Regions from separate parts of the [Pantoea] beijingensis genome, predicted to be linked through region 1. Evidence: predicted binding sites of a transcription regulator. Region 1 holds the regulator's gene; each other region holds the start of a gene.
What was found. Region 1 encodes CRP, which controls carbon source genes, mostly activating them, when cyclic AMP is high. Its sites were predicted from a motif close to ATGTGANNNNNNTCACAT; they were not measured.
Positions count from the first base shown of each region.

Region 2: a site for CRP is predicted at 3,655-3,672, ahead of msrB (peptide-methionine (R)-S-oxide reductase MsrB). Genes of this name have one in related genera too.
Region 3: a site for CRP is predicted at 3,299-3,316, ahead of J1C60_RS16810 (YjcB family protein). Genes of this name have one in related genera too.

Region 1 covers NZ_CP071409.1:366,698-372,419, reverse strand. The annotation lists gene J1C60_RS01585 (LysR family transcriptional regulator) at 1-146, shown strand, start outside; gene J1C60_RS01580 (creatininase family protein) at 118-921, opposite strand; gene J1C60_RS01575 (phosphoribulokinase) at 1,094-1,963, shown strand; gene J1C60_RS01570 (OsmC family protein) at 2,032-2,436, opposite strand; gene crp (cAMP-activated global transcriptional regulator CRP) at 2,835-3,467, shown strand; gene J1C60_RS01560 (YccS/YhfK family putative transporter) at 3,529-5,604, shown strand; gene argD (bifunctional acetylornithine/succinyldiaminopimelate transaminase) at 5,673-5,722, opposite strand, start outside.
Region 2 covers NZ_CP071409.1:1,873,556-1,879,277, forward strand. The annotation lists gene J1C60_RS08400 (MipA/OmpV family protein) at 1-437, shown strand, start outside; gene J1C60_RS08405 (aldo/keto reductase) at 517-1,368, shown strand; gene J1C60_RS08410 (D-hexose-6-phosphate mutarotase) at 1,491-2,369, opposite strand; gene gapA (glyceraldehyde-3-phosphate dehydrogenase) at 2,455-3,450, opposite strand; gene msrB (peptide-methionine (R)-S-oxide reductase MsrB) at 3,791-4,201, shown strand; gene J1C60_RS08425 (YeaC family protein) at 4,207-4,491, shown strand; gene pncA (bifunctional nicotinamidase/pyrazinamidase) at 4,580-5,191, opposite strand; gene ansA (asparaginase) at 5,206-5,722, opposite strand, start outside.
Region 3 covers NZ_CP071409.1:3,705,328-3,711,049, forward strand. The annotation lists gene J1C60_RS16790 (NCS2 family permease) at 1-905, opposite strand, end outside; gene J1C60_RS16795 (glutathione S-transferase family protein) at 1,188-1,859, opposite strand; gene soxR (redox-sensitive transcriptional activator SoxR) at 1,950-2,423, opposite strand; gene soxS (superoxide response transcriptional regulator SoxS) at 2,513-2,944, shown strand; gene J1C60_RS16810 (YjcB family protein) at 3,424-3,705, shown strand; gene J1C60_RS16815 (ATP-grasp fold amidoligase family protein) at 3,751-4,701, opposite strand; gene J1C60_RS16820 (MATE family efflux transporter) at 4,710-5,722, opposite strand, start outside.

The DNA.
Region 1 (5,722 bases):
GCAGCGGCAGATTGATCTATATTCCGGTGCGTGAATTGTCGCAGCAGCCGCAAACACTGATGCTGATCGGTCACGATCGTGGCACCAGCGCAATTGGCAGCGTATTAGCAGAAACGATTAAAGGGATGATGGCGGAAATGGCGTAAAAGCCTGTACCTCCTGAACCAATTGAACTAACGCCTGGGCAGCACGTTCTGTTTCAATTTTTCCACGGGCTGCATCCGCTGAGGCCGCATTACCGGTCGTACCGGAAGGATGAAGATCCTCAGCCATCCAGCCAAAGCTTACGCCACCTTCGGGCGTTAGAATCCCACCTTTCTCCGCCGAAGCTACCGAGGCCGAAACGAAATTTTCCGCATACTGCATCTGTACCAGTTCAGGGTGCAAATGCAGCATCACGCTGGTTTCCGACTCTCCGCCATGGATACCATGCTGTAGCTCATCGGCACAATACAGATCGCTACTGTCAATGGTGCGAAACCAACTGGCGCCAACGGCGAACATCTCAAGCTCAACGCGCAGTTGGCGACAAACAATCTCCATCAGTTGCGGCTGGCCGCCGTGTGAATTCCAGAAAATAATTTTACGTGCGCCAGCGCGCCAGGCGCTTTTCGCAACCTCAAACCATACCTTTCCCAAGAGATCATAAGGCAACGTTAACGTTCCCGGATAACTGAGATGTTCATCAGATTTGCCGATTGGCAGCGCAGGCATCACCAGTACCGGTAAGTCCGCCGGCATCAGTTCAACCGCGCGCGCAATAATACCGGCATTAATCGCGGCATCTACGCGTACGGGCAGGTGTGGGCCGTGCTGTTCCACTGCGCCAATAGGTAATATCACCACCACCTTTTCCATTTCAAGTTCGCTAAACTCACGCGTCGAGAGATCCCACCACCAGCGGGATGAGGGCATATTCATTGGCAACCTCCTGCAATATTTATCTCAGTTTCGCCAATTTAACGCGCTGATGAAAGCAACAAAATTGCCGCACTGTGTTGCTTTTTTTGCATCAAAAAGCGACGGAGATGACTTTGCTGCGCTAAACGTGATAACAATGCACTTCGCCCGAATTTTCTCAGGGAGTTCTATTATGTCATCCAGACACCCGGTTATTGCGGTCACGGGTTCAAGCGGCGCAGGAACCACGACGACCAGCCTCGCCTTCCGCAAAATCTTCCAGCAGCTTAATTTGCATGCAGCCGAACTGGAAGGTGATAGCTTTCATCGCTATACCCGTCCGGAAATGGATCTGGCAATCCGTAAAGCTCGTGATTTAGGGCGCCATATTAGCTATTTCGGACCGGAAGCAAACGACTTCGGGCTACTGGAAGAAACCTTTAGCGAATATGGCCGCAGTGGTCGCGGTAACTCACGTAAATATTTGCACACGTACGATGAAGCCGTGCCGTGGAATCAAGTGCCTGGCACCTTTACGCCGTGGCAACCGCTACCGGAACCCACTGATGTGCTGTTCTATGAAGGGCTGCACGGTGGCGTGGTAACCCAGCAGCACAATGTGGCGGAGAAAGTCGATCTGCTGGTGGGCGTAGTGCCGATCGTTAACCTGGAATGGATCCAGAAACTGGTTCGCGACACCAGCGAGCGCGGTCATTCGCGTGAGGCAGTAATGGATTCTGTCGTACGATCCATGGAAGATTATATCAATTACATCACGCCGCAGTTTTCACGAACCCACATTAACTTCCAGCGCGTGCCGACCGTCGATACCTCAAATCCCTTCGCCGCACGAGATATTCCCTCGTTGGATGAAAGCTTTGTGGTGATCCATTTCCGTGGGCTGGAGGACATTGATTTCCCTTACCTGCTGGCGATGATCCAGGGATCGTTCATTTCCCATATTAATACTCTGGTGGTACCGGGAGGCAAGATGGGGCTGGCGATGGAATTGATCATGGGGCCGCTGGTTAAGCGTCTGATTGAAGGGAAAAAAATTGAGTAACTCGTCAAGCCAGCCAAGGCTGGCAGGAACACTGCAGTGGCGGATCGCAATCCGCCCTGCGGGCTATATTACAGTTCGATGACTTCATAGCTGTGCGTGATCTCTACACCTTTACCCAGCATCAGCGACACCGAGCAATATTTTTCTATCGACAGGTCGACCGCGCGTGCCACCGCTTTATCATTCAATCCGGCGCCACTAACGATAAAATGCACATTAATGTGGGTAAAAAGACGCGGTGCCTCTTCGCGCCGCTCGGACGTCAATTTCACTTCACAGTCAGCCACGTCGTGGCGCCCTTTTTGCAGGATGGAAACCACGTCAATTGCACTGCATCCCCCCGCGGCCATTAATACCATCTCCATCGGACTGGGCGCTTTATCACCGGAATTACCATCCATCAGCACCTGATGCCCGGATGCAGATTCACCTAAAAAAGTCAGCCCTTCTACCCACTTTACACGCGCCTGCATAACATTCATCTCCTGATTCGTCCGGTTGACTTCAGACTACGCTTTACAAGAAAAAACGGCAACGCTATGCAATTCACTTCATGCTGAAGCGAGACAACAGGAGACACTTAGCGAAAGCTGTGCTACAAACGAAGTTGTAATATTTTGCCAACTCATATATACCCTGAAGAGCACGGGTAGCAGGATGGTGGTAAGCGGGTATACCCACATGTAAGACAACGCAGCCAAAAACTTGCAGTCCGAAGTATGACGGGTAATCAGTCCGGCGAAAGTGGGACAACATAATGAGCAGATGCCCGGATAAAATTCCTGATAGGAAAACGCTTGAATATTTCAACGCCTGGCAGGGAATACCCTCCCTGTATTTAGGGCACGATTACAATAGAGGATAACAGCGAATGGTTCTCGGCAAACCGCAAACAGACCCGACTCTCGAATGGTTCCTGTCACATTGCCATATTCACAAGTATCCATCCAAAAGTACGCTGATTCACCAAGGTGAAAAGGCGGAAACGCTCTACTACATCGTGAAGGGCTCTGTAGCAGTGCTGATTAAGGATGAAGAAGGCAAAGAGATGATCCTCTCTTATCTCAACCAGGGCGATTTCATTGGCGAGCTTGGCCTCTTTGAAGAAGGCCAGGAACGTAGTGCTTGGGTTCGGGCCAAAACAGCCTGTGAAGTGGCTGAAATTTCTTACAAAAAATTCCGTCAGCTGATTCAGGTCAATCCTGATATTCTGATGCGTCTCTCTTCCCAAATGGCGCGTCGCCTGCAGGTCACCTCAGAAAAAGTAGGTAATTTAGCTTTCCTTGACGTGACGGGGCGTATTGCGCAAACGCTGCTCAATCTGGCTAAACAACCGGATGCCATGACGCATCCAGACGGTATGCAGATCAAAATCACCCGTCAGGAGATTGGTCAAATCGTCGGCTGCTCGCGTGAAACCGTCGGCCGTATCCTGAAAATGCTGGAAGATCAAAACCTGATTTCCGCACACGGCAAAACGATTGTTGTATACGGCACACGTTAATTCATCCCGACCCACGGCGTGATGTTGCTATCACGCCGTTTTTTTATATTGCGATAACCTGATGTGGCGGAGAATCATTTATCACCCTGAAATAAACTATGCGCTGCGCCAGACGCTAGTGCTGTGTTTACCGGTGGCCATTGGCTGGCTGCTTGGCGATCTCCAAAAAGGACTGCTCTTCTCGTTAGTCCCCGCCTGCTGCAATATTGCCGGGCTCGATACGCCACACAAACGCTTTTTTAAGCGGCTGATTATCGGCGGTGGCTTATTTGCTCTCAGTAGTTTTCTGATCCAGTGGATGACGCAACACCAGCTCCCTTTGCCTGCAATCCTGTTTGCTATGGCCATGCTGCTGGGTGTGACCGGAGAAATTAGCCCGTTACATGCACGGCTTCTCCCCGCGTCCTTGATTGCCGGAATTTTTACGCTCAGCCTTATTGGCCACATGGCGGTATGGGAGCCTCCCCTGCTCTATATACTCGGTACAATCTGGTATGGCGCATTTAACTGGTTCTGGTTTTGGCTGTGGAAAGAGCAACCAATGCGCGAAACGATCAGCCTGCTCTATCGTGAACTGGCCGACTACTGTGAAGCAAAATATAGCTTGCTAACACAGCTCACCGACCCTGAAAAAGCACTACCACCTCTGTTAGTACGACAGCAGAGAGCGGTGGACCTGATCACCATCTGCTATCAGCAGATGCATATGCTGGCGGCAAACCGCCACAGCAGTCATAAGCGACTGACGCGTGCATTTCAAGTGGCACTCGATCTGCAGGAGCATATTGCCGTCAGCCTGTCGCTACCGGATGAGGTGCAAAAACTGGTTGAACGCAGCCATGCTGAAGCGGTGATTCGCTGGAATGCACAGGCGATAGCGGCCCGGCTTCGTACGCTAGCCGATGATATTCTTTACCATCGGCTACCCGAGCGCTTTAGTATGGATAAGCAGCTGCAGGCACTGGAGAAAATCGCACGACAGAACAGTGAAAACCCAGTCGGCAATTTTTGTTATTACCACTTCAGTCGCATCGCGCGCGTGCTGCGCACCCAACGCCCGCTTTACCAACGTAATCTAATGGAAGATCGACAACGACGACTGCCGCTGATCCCGGCACTGAAAAGTTACCTTTCACTCAACTCATCCGCATTGCGAACGGCGACACGTTTCGCCGTCATGCTGGTGATTGGCAGTACGCTGGCGCTATTTTTCAATATTCCTAAGCCTTACTGGATTCTGATGACAATTATGTTCGTCAGTCAGAACGGCTATAGCGCCACCCGCGTACGCATTCAGCACCGTGCTCTGGGTACGCTAGTCGGATTAATTATCGCTGCGGCAACGCTGCGCTTGCAGGTTGCAGATAGTTGGGTACTGCTCGCGATGCTGACAATCACACTGGTAAGTTATTTGTTTATCCGCAAGTTTTATGGCTGGGCAACGATTGGTTTTACCGTCACCGCCGTCTATTCACTGCAATTGCTAACGCTGAATGGCGCGCAGTTTTTACTACCGCGGTTGATGGATACCATCATGGGATGTCTGATTGCTTTCGGCGGCATGATCTGGCTCTGGCCGCAATGGCAAAGCGGCCTGCTGCGACAAAACGCCCACGATGCACTGGAAGCTGACCAGGACGCATTAAGAATGTTGCTGGGAAACGAGCAGGACAGCGTGAAACTGGCCTACCAGCGCGTCCGCGTCAACCAGGCGCATAACGCGTTGTATAACTCATTAAATCAGGCGATGCAGGAACCAGCCTTTAATGCTCAGTATCTGTCTGATATGAAGCTCTGGGTGACGCATAGCCAATTTATCGTCGAGCATATTAATGCGATGACGATCCTGGCTCGTGAACATACTATGCTTACGCCATCACTAGCCGAGCGCTATTTGCAATCCTGCGAGGTCGCGCTGCAGCGATGCCAGCAGCGACTGGAATATGACGGTCCGGGGTCAGATACTAATATCCTCGAAGCGCAAAATAATCTGCATACCGGTCCAATAACCATTATGGAACGGCATGTTTCGCGGATTCTGGGTCATCTGAGCGTAATGCATACTATCTCATCACTGGCATGGAGCCAGCGCCCACGTCACGGAAAGTGGCTGGTTGGGAAGCTGAGGAAATCATAGCAAACGGACAGAGAGTAACTGCCCGTTGAGGTTGGCCTGCGTATCGGCATTCCAGGCAACACCGCTTGCTATTCGGCCAGTACGCTCTCCAGGGCTCGAGCAAAACGCGCCATTCCTT
Region 2 (5,722 bases), 1.5 Mb from region 1:
AACGCCATATGACCTTGATGGCAGGTGCTAGCTATAGTCATACAGCCGATTGGGGGATTATCCGCACTACGCTGGCGGGAGATGTACTCAATAACAGTAACGGTTTTATCTGGGATCTGGCTTACCTCTATCGCTTTGAATTGGGTGATTTTACGCTGACACCCGGCATTGGTGCGTTGTGGAGTAGTGCCAATCAGAACCGCTACTATTATGGTGTTTCCGGTTCTGAGTCGTCACGAAGTGGGTTGGGGCGGTATCGTCCGGATGATAGCTGGAGTCCTTATCTGCAGATGAGTGCCGACTATAAAATTAACGCCAATTGGCGAGCGTCTCTGGTTGGCCGTTATTCCCGTCTTGGTAGTGAGGTGAAAGATAGCCCAATGGTGGACAATAGTTCACAAGTGTCTCTTTGGACGGGTGTGAGTTATACCTTCTGATCGTTATGTTGCACCAAAATGGGGCTAATAAGCCCCATTAATGTAGAATTAAGCCTTCAAAAGGTGCGCAGGAGGATGGGTGGCTAAGACGGTGATTTTTCCTTGTGGCTCGACTCTGCCAGCAATAGGTCAGGGCACCTGGTATATGGGGGAAGACAGCAGCCAGCAGAAAAAAGAGGTTGCTGCGTTACAAGCTGGTCTGGAACGTGGCCTCCGTATTATCGACACTGCCGAAATGTATGCTGAAGGGCGTGCAGAGAAGATTGTCGGCGAGGCGCTGGCAGGGCGGCGGGACCAAGCCTGGCTGGTGTCTAAAGTATATCCCTGGAACGCGGGTGAGGTGGACGTAAGTGACGCCTGTGAGCGTAGTCTGCGGCGCCTTAAAACCGACTACCTTGATCTCTATCTTTTACACTGGCGGGGCAATATTCCTCTGGCGGAAACGATTCGTGCGATGGAAAGTCTACAGCGGCAGGGGAAGATCCGTCGCTGGGGTGTTTCCAATTTTGATATCAATGATATGCAAGAATTATGGCAAGAATCGGGTGGGGTTCAGTGTGCAACGAATCAGGTGCTTTATCATCTAGCCTCGCGAGGAATTGAGTTCGATCTTATACCTGCATGCCAGCAAAGACGCATACCGATTATGGCATATTGCCCCCTGGCGCAGGCAGGACGCCTGCGAGGTGAGCTAATCGGCCATCCGCGACTTAATCAGCTTGCGCAGCAGAAAAACATCAGCGTTGCACAATTGCTCTTAGCGTGGGTGATACACACAGAGGGCGTTTTGGCTATCCCGAAAGCGAGTTCGCTCGCGCATATTAAAGAAAATGCCGATGCGCTTGAGGTGGCGTTTACCGAAGAGGAATTGAGGGTAATCAATCACGCTTATCCGCCGCCACAGAGCAAAATAGTGCTCGATATTGTCTAATATGCCCCGGCAGATGAGATGACTGACGCGGAGTTAGGCTGGCAGTATCAGTGAAGGCGATTATCCTCAGGCATCCGGATCTCCTTACCTTCAAATTAAGGGCGAACATCTCGCCCTTTATCTCAGGCTTTCTTGCGTAGACGCAGCGTTGCCGCCAGTCTTGCAGGCTTTTCACCCGCGCTTTTCATTGGCGTACTGATGTGCGCTGTTTCCACGCAGACAAAGGTTTTATATCCATCATCTGCCATATCGGCCATGCTGGATGACAATTCAGCACCCGGGTTCCAGGTCACGACATCGCTATGATAGTGATGGTAAACTTCAATCAAGCGATTACCGACTTTGTCACTGATCACACTACAATCTTCGGGATGAGTATAAATGCGATCGATACGGTTCGGATAAGTCTGCTTACCGTCTGGTGAGTCGCCAGTGACTCCCGAATTGACTTTATCGATGAAGGAACGGCCAAGGCCACTCACCTCAACGCTATCAATGTCAGCGACGGCAAAGTAGGTATGCAGTGCGGCCGTGGAGTTATAATCGCCATGGGCTTCTAACTCAATCTCACAACGATCGCTTAACCTGAAGCGGGCAAAAAGCGTAAAATCGTGCGGCCAGAGTTTTTGGGTTTGCGCGTTACTTTCCAGTGCAAAAGTGAGGATGACCCCGTCGCCATCTTCATCATGTGCCGATAACACCCACGGCATGCTCCGGGCAAAACCATGAGCAGGTTCGCCTTCCGGTCCAAACCATGGCCAGCAGATTGGAACACCCCCACGAATCGCTTTACCCGCTGCGTAAGGTGTTTTCTCACTGAGCCAGATAACGGGTTGTTCTCCGGCAGGTCGCCAGGCGATCAGGTGTGCGCCTTGTAATGTGATAGCCGCCTTAACCTTGGGATGATTGACCACAATCACTGGCAGGTCGCCGATCTGGCGCTGGGAAAGATAAGGTGTAATTTGATGAATGACCGGCAGTGAAAAGAGTTTCTCGTTCATAATGAAACCTATTTGTTTTCATACTGGCGATAAAAAAGGGCGACCGCAGTCGCCCTCAGTATTCAGATTTTCATTCTCACGACGCTTACTTAGCGATATGAGTAATCAGATCCAGCACCTTGTTGGAATAACCGGTTTCGTTATCATACCAGGAAACCAGTTTCACAAAAGTGTCGCTCAGGGCGATGCCTGCTTTCGCATCGAATACGGAAGTCAGTTTTTCACCGTTGAAATCAGTAGACACGACTTCATCTTCGGTATAACCCAGAACACCTTTCAATTCACCTTCTGCTGCGGCTTTGATTGCATCACAAATTTCTTTGTAAGAAGCAGGCTTAGCCAGACGAGCAGTCAGATCAACAACAGAAACGTTTGGCGTTGGTACACGGAAAGCCATACCCGTCAGTTTGCCGTTCAGCTCAGGAATCACTTTACCGACAGCCTTCGCTGCACCGGTAGATGATGGGATAATATTCTGAGACGCACCACGGCCACCACGCCAGTCTTTGTGAGACGGGCCATCAACTGTTTTTTGCGTTGCGGTAGTTGCGTGAACAGTGGTCATCAGCGCTTCAACGATACCGAATTTATCGTTGATTACTTTAGCCAACGGTGCCAGGCAGTTAGTGGTACAGGACGCGTTTGATACGATGTCCTGGCCAGCATAAGACTTGTGGTTTACACCCATAACAAACATTGGGGTGTCATCTTTAGAAGGACCGGTCAGAACAACTTTCTTGGCGCCCGCCTGGATGTGTTTACGTGCAGTTTCGTCGGTCAGGAAAATGCCAGTTGCCTCTGCAACAACATCCACACCGATTTCGCCCCACTTAAGGTTAGCCGGATCGCGCTCAGCGGTAACACGGATGGTTTTACCGTTAACAACCAGATGACCGTCTTTGACTTCTACGGTACCGTTAAAACGGCCATGGGTAGAGTCGTACTTCAGCATGTAAGCCATGTACTCTGCGTCGAGCAGATCGTTGATTGCAACGATTTCTACGTCAGAACGCTCTTGAGCAGCACGAAAAACAATGCGACCGATGCGGCCAAAACCGTTGATACCTACTTTGATAGTCATATATTCCACCAGCTATTTGTTAGTGAATAAAAGGTTGGCTGTAAAATTACAAAAACCTTACCAGGCGTCAAGCGGAATCGTGTCAATTGTTGCTACAAATCAAACCATCGAACAGGAATTATTCGTATCAACTCGCTCCGTGACGACGTATATCTCTTGAAATTGGGGCGGTCCCCTAGAATATAAAGGGGCATTCATCGTTAAGAGTGATCTGTGTCACAAATTTGTATTGGCATCTCTTTAAGACATGCGCCGGCACGAAAAATTCACCTGACCTTGTTAAGTGTTTGTTAGAATACTAGCTGATTATTTCAAATTAACACTGCCAGAGACTATCAAAATGGCTAAAGAACCGTCGCATGCCACGCCCGCAAGCGAACTCACTGAAATGCAGCGCTACGTTACTCAGCAACGAGGAACCGAGCCGCCGTTTTCCGGGGCGCTTTTACATAATAAAGCGGAAGGTATTTATCACTGTCTGGTCTGTAATGCCCCACTGTTTTTATCTGAAACGAAATACGATTCCGGTTGTGGCTGGCCGAGTTTTTATCAGCCCTTCACCGATGAATCAATCCGCTACCTTGATGATGATTCGCACGGTATGCACCGCGTTGAAATACGCTGTGGCAGCTGTGATGCGCATCTGGGGCACGTCTTTCCCGATGGCCCTCAGCCCGGGGGCGAGCGCTATTGTGTCAATTCGGCGTCACTGAGTTTTATTGATGATGAAGGCAAGCAGGTCAGAGGCTGAAATGTATGAATAACGACCTGGATCGGATGATTGAGATGATGACGCCGGAGGTTTACCAGCGGTTGTCAACAGCAGTTGAAATCGGTAAATGGCCTGATGGTGTACCGCTTACGGCAGAGCAAAAAGAAAATAGCATGCAGTTGGTACTGCTCTGGCAGGCTAAATATAACGATCGACCACAGCATATGAGCGTTGGGCAGGACGGTCAAATCGTGATGAAGACCAAACAACAACTCAAAGCGGAATTTGGTATTGATGATTCGGACGTTACCCGAATCAACCTGCAATAACAATCTGTAAGCCACTCTGTGCCGGAGTTTGCCTGTTATAAAGACAGATACTGGCACAGAGTAGATGACGGCAGACCGCTCTTACTGGTTACAGCACAGTCGCGCCACGCGTTGCCATTTCACGTAACGCGTTGTTGCTGTCTTCCGGAAGAGTATTTACCCCACGGCAGCCTTGACGAATGACTTCAACGTTGTAACCCAATGCCAGTGCGTCGAGTACGCTGAATTTCACGCAATAGTCGGTCGCCAGCCCCATCATGACCAGCGAGCTTATGCCGCGTTGTTGCAGCCAGCTGTGAAGCTGAGTTTGTCGTTGATGGCCGTTATCAAAGAAGGCACTGTAACTGTCAACATCGGCATATTCACCTTTGCGAAAGACAGCATCAAATACGGAAACATCAAGATCCGGGTGGAAGTCAGCTCCAGGCGTGTGCTGGACAGCGTGGTCGGGCCACCATCTCTGGGATAGCCCGTTTAATTCTCCCACCTCGCCAATAGGTTGCTGTGCTACCGAAGCAAAACTCCCATGATCAGCAGGGTGCCAATCCTGGGTAGCGATAACTAAATCGCCACGTTGCCTGAATTGTTGCGCCAGTTGATTCGCGATAACAATTACTTCGTCACCTTGCTGCACGGCGAGTGCGCCGCCGGCGCAAAAGTCATTTTGTAAATCGATCAATACCAGCGCTCGTTGCGGCATCGTTTCCTCCAGGTTTATTCATCGGGGGTAAGTTCACCACGCAGGTTACGTTGCATTTCGCGACGAACCTCGGCCGTGGAAAGATTCTGGCTCAGCAGAAAGTGCAATTTAGTCAGTGTTGCTTCCACCGTTAAATCAAAACCGCTGATGACCCCGGCCAGCGCCAGGGCATTACCGGTAGCATAACCGCCCATATTCACTTTGCCCGACATACACTGTGTCAGATTGACGACTACGATCCCACGGGTGGCGGCATCCCGCAGCTCCTGCAAGAACTCCGCATTCTGTGGCGCATTGCCCACACCATAAGATCGCAGAATCAAGGCTTTTACGGGCTGGCGTAAGAAGTTACGCACGACATCAGCGGAAATACCAGGATAAAGCGTCACCACGCCAATCGGTTGGGGCGTGATCGGATGCACGATCAACGTTCCCTGCTGCTGTGGTAACGGCGTAGTATGCAACCGGCGAATATGAATTCCTGCCTCCAGCAGCGGCTGAAGGTTGGGCGAATCAAAAGCATTAAAGCCA
Region 3 (5,722 bases), 770 kb from region 1:
TCGGTTGTAAGCGCCTTGCCTCCGTTAATAATCTGATTATCTTTATCCAGCAGATTGGCCTGTCCGGCAACGGCACGGATCGTGCCCGTCGCATCAAATACCGCAGTCATCACCAACGCAAGCACACTTGGTAATACAGCAGGTTTCAACGCGCCGAGAATATCCAGGCCAAATACCAGCGAGTTCCCCTGCGCATCGCGTAAAGCAGGCATCGCAAACAGACCTTGCCAGGTCACACCTGGATCAAAAATCAATCCGATAATGGAGATCGCAATAATCGTTAGCAGGATGCCACCCGGTACACGTAATTTTTCCAGACCGAAAATAGCGGCCAGGCCAATCAGTGCCAGCATTACCTGAAAAGACGCAAAGTGCCCCAACGCAACGGGTAAGCCAGGCGCCGGATTCTTAACAACCAGACCAATACTGTCCGCCGCGATCAGCAGCAGGAATAAGCCGATTCCAACGCCCGTACCATGCGCCACGCCCATTGGGAGGTTACGCAGAATCCAGGCGCGGATCCCTGTTGCGGAGATAACCGTGAACAAAACGCCCATAAGGAATACGGCACCAAGTGCAACAGGTACGCTAATCTGCTGCCCCAACACCAGGCTAAAAGCGGTAAATGCCGTCAGCGAGATTGCACAACCAATCGCCATTGGCAGATTGGCCCACAGGCCCATAATAATTGAGCCAAAAGCCGCCACCAGGCAGGTTGAAACAAAGACAGCGGTAGGCGGAAAACCCGCTTTACCGAGCATTCCCGGCACAACAATGACCGAATACACCATCGCCAGGAAGGTCGTAAGGCCAGCCAAAACCTCCTGCCGCACGGTACTGCCCCGTGCAGAGATTTTAAACCAGGCGTCCAGAGAGCCGCCGGGCTGGCGAGAAGAAGTTGACATACAAAATATCCCCTGAGATTTATTATGATTTATCCGCATACGATGCTGTTGATAACGCGAGGTGACGATCTCTTCCCTGATCCAGTCTGAGTTTCACAAGCCCCGGTCGGGCATCACCAGGAAAAAGCAAACGATTACCTCACCGCGTATAAAAGCCGTATAAAAACCGTGTTTTTAACAGGCAAACGATTATCCTGCCTTTATCGCCGCATTTTCAACTGCTGTTTGCATCATAATTGCAGACAAGTTAACGAACGGTGGCGACGCGCCGTAGCGGGGTAACTACGATCGCGTAGAGAAATTCACTTCTCCGCCTTGCTGTTTGACACGTTGCCACGCGGCCCGCATCTGAATGTTATTCAGCCATGCCGTTGCATGCGGCATATTTTCCACACCACTTCGTGCAGCAAGTGCCTGAAGAGGAAAACTCATCTGAATATCAGCAATACTGAAGTGCTGCCCGGCAAACCAGGGATAAGTTGCCAGATGCTGTTCAATAAACTGCTGATGTATAACAATCTGTTTATTCAGAAAACCTTTCTGTACGCCTTTGCCAAAAGCCGCGCCAAGGGGGCGGAACAGTAAAGGCACCGGCGATTTCCCCATGCGGCTGAAAATCAACTTCATAACCAGCAGCGGCATTAGCGAACCTTCCGCATAATGTAGCCAATACCGTGACTGAAATTTTTCCTCTTCATCTGTGAGAGCAAGACGATATTCCGTATCATATTTGCCCTCAAGATACTCCAAAATAGCGCCGGACTCGGCGATTACGCGATTGCCATCCGTAATGACCGGAGACTTTCCTAATGGATGTACCTGCTTCAAAGACTCCGGTGCCAGTAAAGTCGCTTCGCGCTGATAATGCTTAATCTGGTAAGGCAGCTCCAGTTCTTCCAGCATCCATAGCACACGCTGGGAGCGAGAATTATTCAGGTGATGAACAGTAATCATGTGCAGCTCCTGTACTTAACGGCGAATGATAGTCTGAATAATAGGTCATCCGGCCAAAAAACCGACAACCTGAAGTATGGCAGGTCTATTTCAGGATTCATGCCCGATGGTAGGATCGAGTAAAATAGCCCCCGTCCCCTGCTGCGATAGACGATCGTTCGGGTTACGTAGCGGACAATCGCTCATTGATAAACAGCCACAACCAATACACCCATCCAGGTCATCTCGCAGGCGTGTTAGCGTAGCAATCCGTTTGTCCAACTCGTCACGCCACTGCTGAGTAAGCACAGCCCACGCTTTTACCGAGATCCTTTTATCCGCCGGCACATACATCAGATTCTCGCTCACCGTCGCCAGTGGAATACCGATACGTTGTGCAATTTTAATAATCGCTACACGCCGCAGCACATCACGACTATAGCGCCGCTGGTTACCTGCATTACGCGTACTGGCAATTAAGCCTTTTGATTCATAGAAATGGAGCGCTGAAACTGCCACGCCACTTCGCTTCGCCACTTCTCCGGGCGTCAGCACCATCTTTGGATAGCTGCGTTCTTTTTTCATTTGGCTCTTTACCTCAAGTTAACTTGAGGAATTATACTCCACCACCAACAGAACGATGAAATGAAAATCTCATGGGAAAGGATGAGGACATGATACATAACGAAATTATTCATACTCTGACTGACTGGATTGAACAGAACTTAGATAAAACCTTGTCTATCGATGAGGTTGCCGCCAAATCAGGATATTCAAAGTGGCACCTGCAGCGCATGTTTCGTACCGTAACGAAACAAACTTTAGGTGGTTACATCCGTGAAAGACGTTTGACGCTGGCCGCAGAGGCGCTTCATAAAACACAGCGGCCGGTATTTGATATCGCCATGCAATATGGATATGACTCACAACAAACTTTTTCGCGTGTTTTCCGCAAACAGTTCTCACAAACGCCGACGGCTTACCGCCACAGTATGCGCCGCCAGAGCTTACAGCGTCAGCATGTTTACAGTTTCGATTGCAGCGAAAACTTTGCCAGCTTTGCTCAACGTACCAACGGTGAGTGCTGTCCGGTGATTAACAGCTAGCGTTTCGCCTCTGGCAGATTTGGTTTTTCATGCAAAACATCGCCGCTTCTGCGCACTTCTCAATGTGTCCCTGCGGCGAGCAATACCATAGCGGTGTAAGGATTGCTCATTCCAAACGATCGAGCGTCTATCAACTCGTCATGGTCCGATCCGCAATTCCATTAAGCCAATCTTACATCGGCCCGACAACAGCGCGGAATATCCTCTGTCTCATACCGACTGTCTTGAAACCTGAGCCTGGTGAATGATCCGGCTTTATTTACGTTTGATCTGCATTTTGCCCAAGTGGGTTGCAGATATGGCCTGCGCCTTACGGGTGTAAATTTTGTTCAAATTTTCAAACCCACTGATATAATGTGACGCAAATCACATTATTGACGCTAATGTCCGTAGCCAGGGGGCCATCCTGACACTCCCCCGACGTTTAATGGTGATGCCAGTTTTCAGTGTCAGGGTATTTTCATCTGAAGAGGCGATGTATGGGCACCTTGACGGCCAGTGTAGTACTTATGCGTTGGGAGCTGCTGAGTGCAGTAATGATGTTTTTTGCCAGTACTTTCAAAATTAAGTGCCGCCAGCACCGCCATAATGCGATGGCTTTTATTTTTAGTGGGATCGGCATCGGTATGTCCTGCTGGTTCGTCACAGGTCTACTCGGCATTACGCTGAACCTCGAAAACGTTAATCACTTTTTTGAGCTAACGAAAAACGCGTTCTTTGATGTCATGGGCCAGTCTCCTGCCACATGGCCTGTACCATAAGAACAATGCCGGCAGTCATAAAACACATCAGCCTGCCGGATTGAATTACACTTTTTTTAGCAGCGCTGGAATATTTATCTGCGCTTCATCGGTGCCGGATAACGGCAGGGGCGTATGGTCCTGGAGCCACATATCTCCCATTAACCTGTCCAGCCCCCGGTCAAGCCCGGTAACCAATCCCGCGCCAGGCGTAAACGTCAGCTCGCCGAAATAGACCTGATTTTCGTGGATATACCAATCCACGCGCACATAATCGACATCTGATGCCAGAACTTTACTTAGCTCAAGAGCCTTAGTTAACGCAGGCAATTGTTCAGAAATATCCAGCCCGGTATCACGAATTTGATGAAAAACATCACACAGATTATTCACATAAAAGTTCATCGACAGAGAGGGGTGATCCCGATTATAAATGACCTGTAATACATATAAGAATCCGCCCTCTTTCCGGTTAAACATATGAAATTTATAGTCAATGGGCGGTTTTTTCCCATCACCAATATATTTTTCAACCAAAATCCTCGGCTTTATATATCGATAATGAATCTCCCGGGCCTCAACGGAGTAATCTTTCTGTAGCCATGTCTTGCAGTGGCTGATAATCCGCTGTTTCTGCAAAAAATCGGGTTCCTCCAGCAGAATATTAACCATATTCGAACCATGATTTGGCTTAATAACGATGTTTTTCCAACTATTTAACTCAAGCAACGTCGCTGGATCATCAGTTTCGTAAATAAGTGGAATTAGATAGTCTTTACCGATTGTCTTTTCAATATAATCACGCACCAGATATTTATCTGAAAGCCAGCCATAACGAAGATAGTCTCCATTAATGAACTTACGATACAGCACTTTTTCATTAAAGAGTATAGGTCGATGTATATTTGGCAATTTTTTGAATTTATAGAAATAATAAACTTTATCTTGATAAACCCAAGGCATTTTTTTAATGAAGTAATGCAAACTTCTTTTAATTTCATTTTTAAAATTAAACATACTTCACCTCATTTGTAAGTTTTGTAGTTAATTGAGGAAACGTGTATCTGTTTTATAACACCGTTTTTGAAAAAATAATTCATAACGGTCAGAGATAATAGCTCAGTGATAAAAACACTCCATGCAGCACCCATTAAACCAAACTGCTTGATTAATATCCATGAAGCGGGAAGGCTTATTATCATCAGACAAACTATTTTAATCAGAAGATAATTAAATCCTCCTTCCTTGACCATGTAACGATAAGCAACGGTGCCCATTGCAGAAAAGCAGGTAGCAATAGAGAGCACCGTTATAATTTTCCCTGATTGTAAGTAGTCATTTCCGTATAAAGTCACCACGATCTTTTCACCAAAAGCCATAATAATAAGTAACATAAAGAGTGAAACAGCCATAACATAGCCATGTAACCTGGCAGCAAGCTTCACCGCGACATCAGAGCGTTCTCTGAAGATTTCAGAGAAACTGGATGTAATAATCGCAATGGGGATGAATATCCATGATGCTGAGATAGTGTTTGCTGCGGTAAACAGTCCCAGATCGTGAGCCGAACCCACACCAACCAAAAAGAATTGCGCTGTTTTTACCTGTATTGAAATAAATATACTGGAAAGCGCCAGAGGCAAACCAGCATAAAGTAAATAACGAAAATATTTATTCTTGTTATGTACAGCAGGCCTGTCATCATGATTCGACTGATAAAAAAGATAACGCTTAATCAAGTATGGGAATAATGCCACAGAAATAATTGGCAATATCAGCCATGCCGGACTTATTTTAAACCAGGCAATGGAAAAACTCATAGTGAAACCAATGACCATCCCTGTAGCATTAGCCAGTGTATTACGTCGTGACTCCAGGCACGCATTGTTATAAACACTAAAGGTATCCTGGGTAATGAATAATGCCGAGAAAAATGATGCCAGAGCAAACGCAAAAAAATTCTGAGACATCATAAACCAAACATAACCCAACACGGGAAAAGAAAGGAGCAACAGCACTGCCATACGCATTTCTTTCG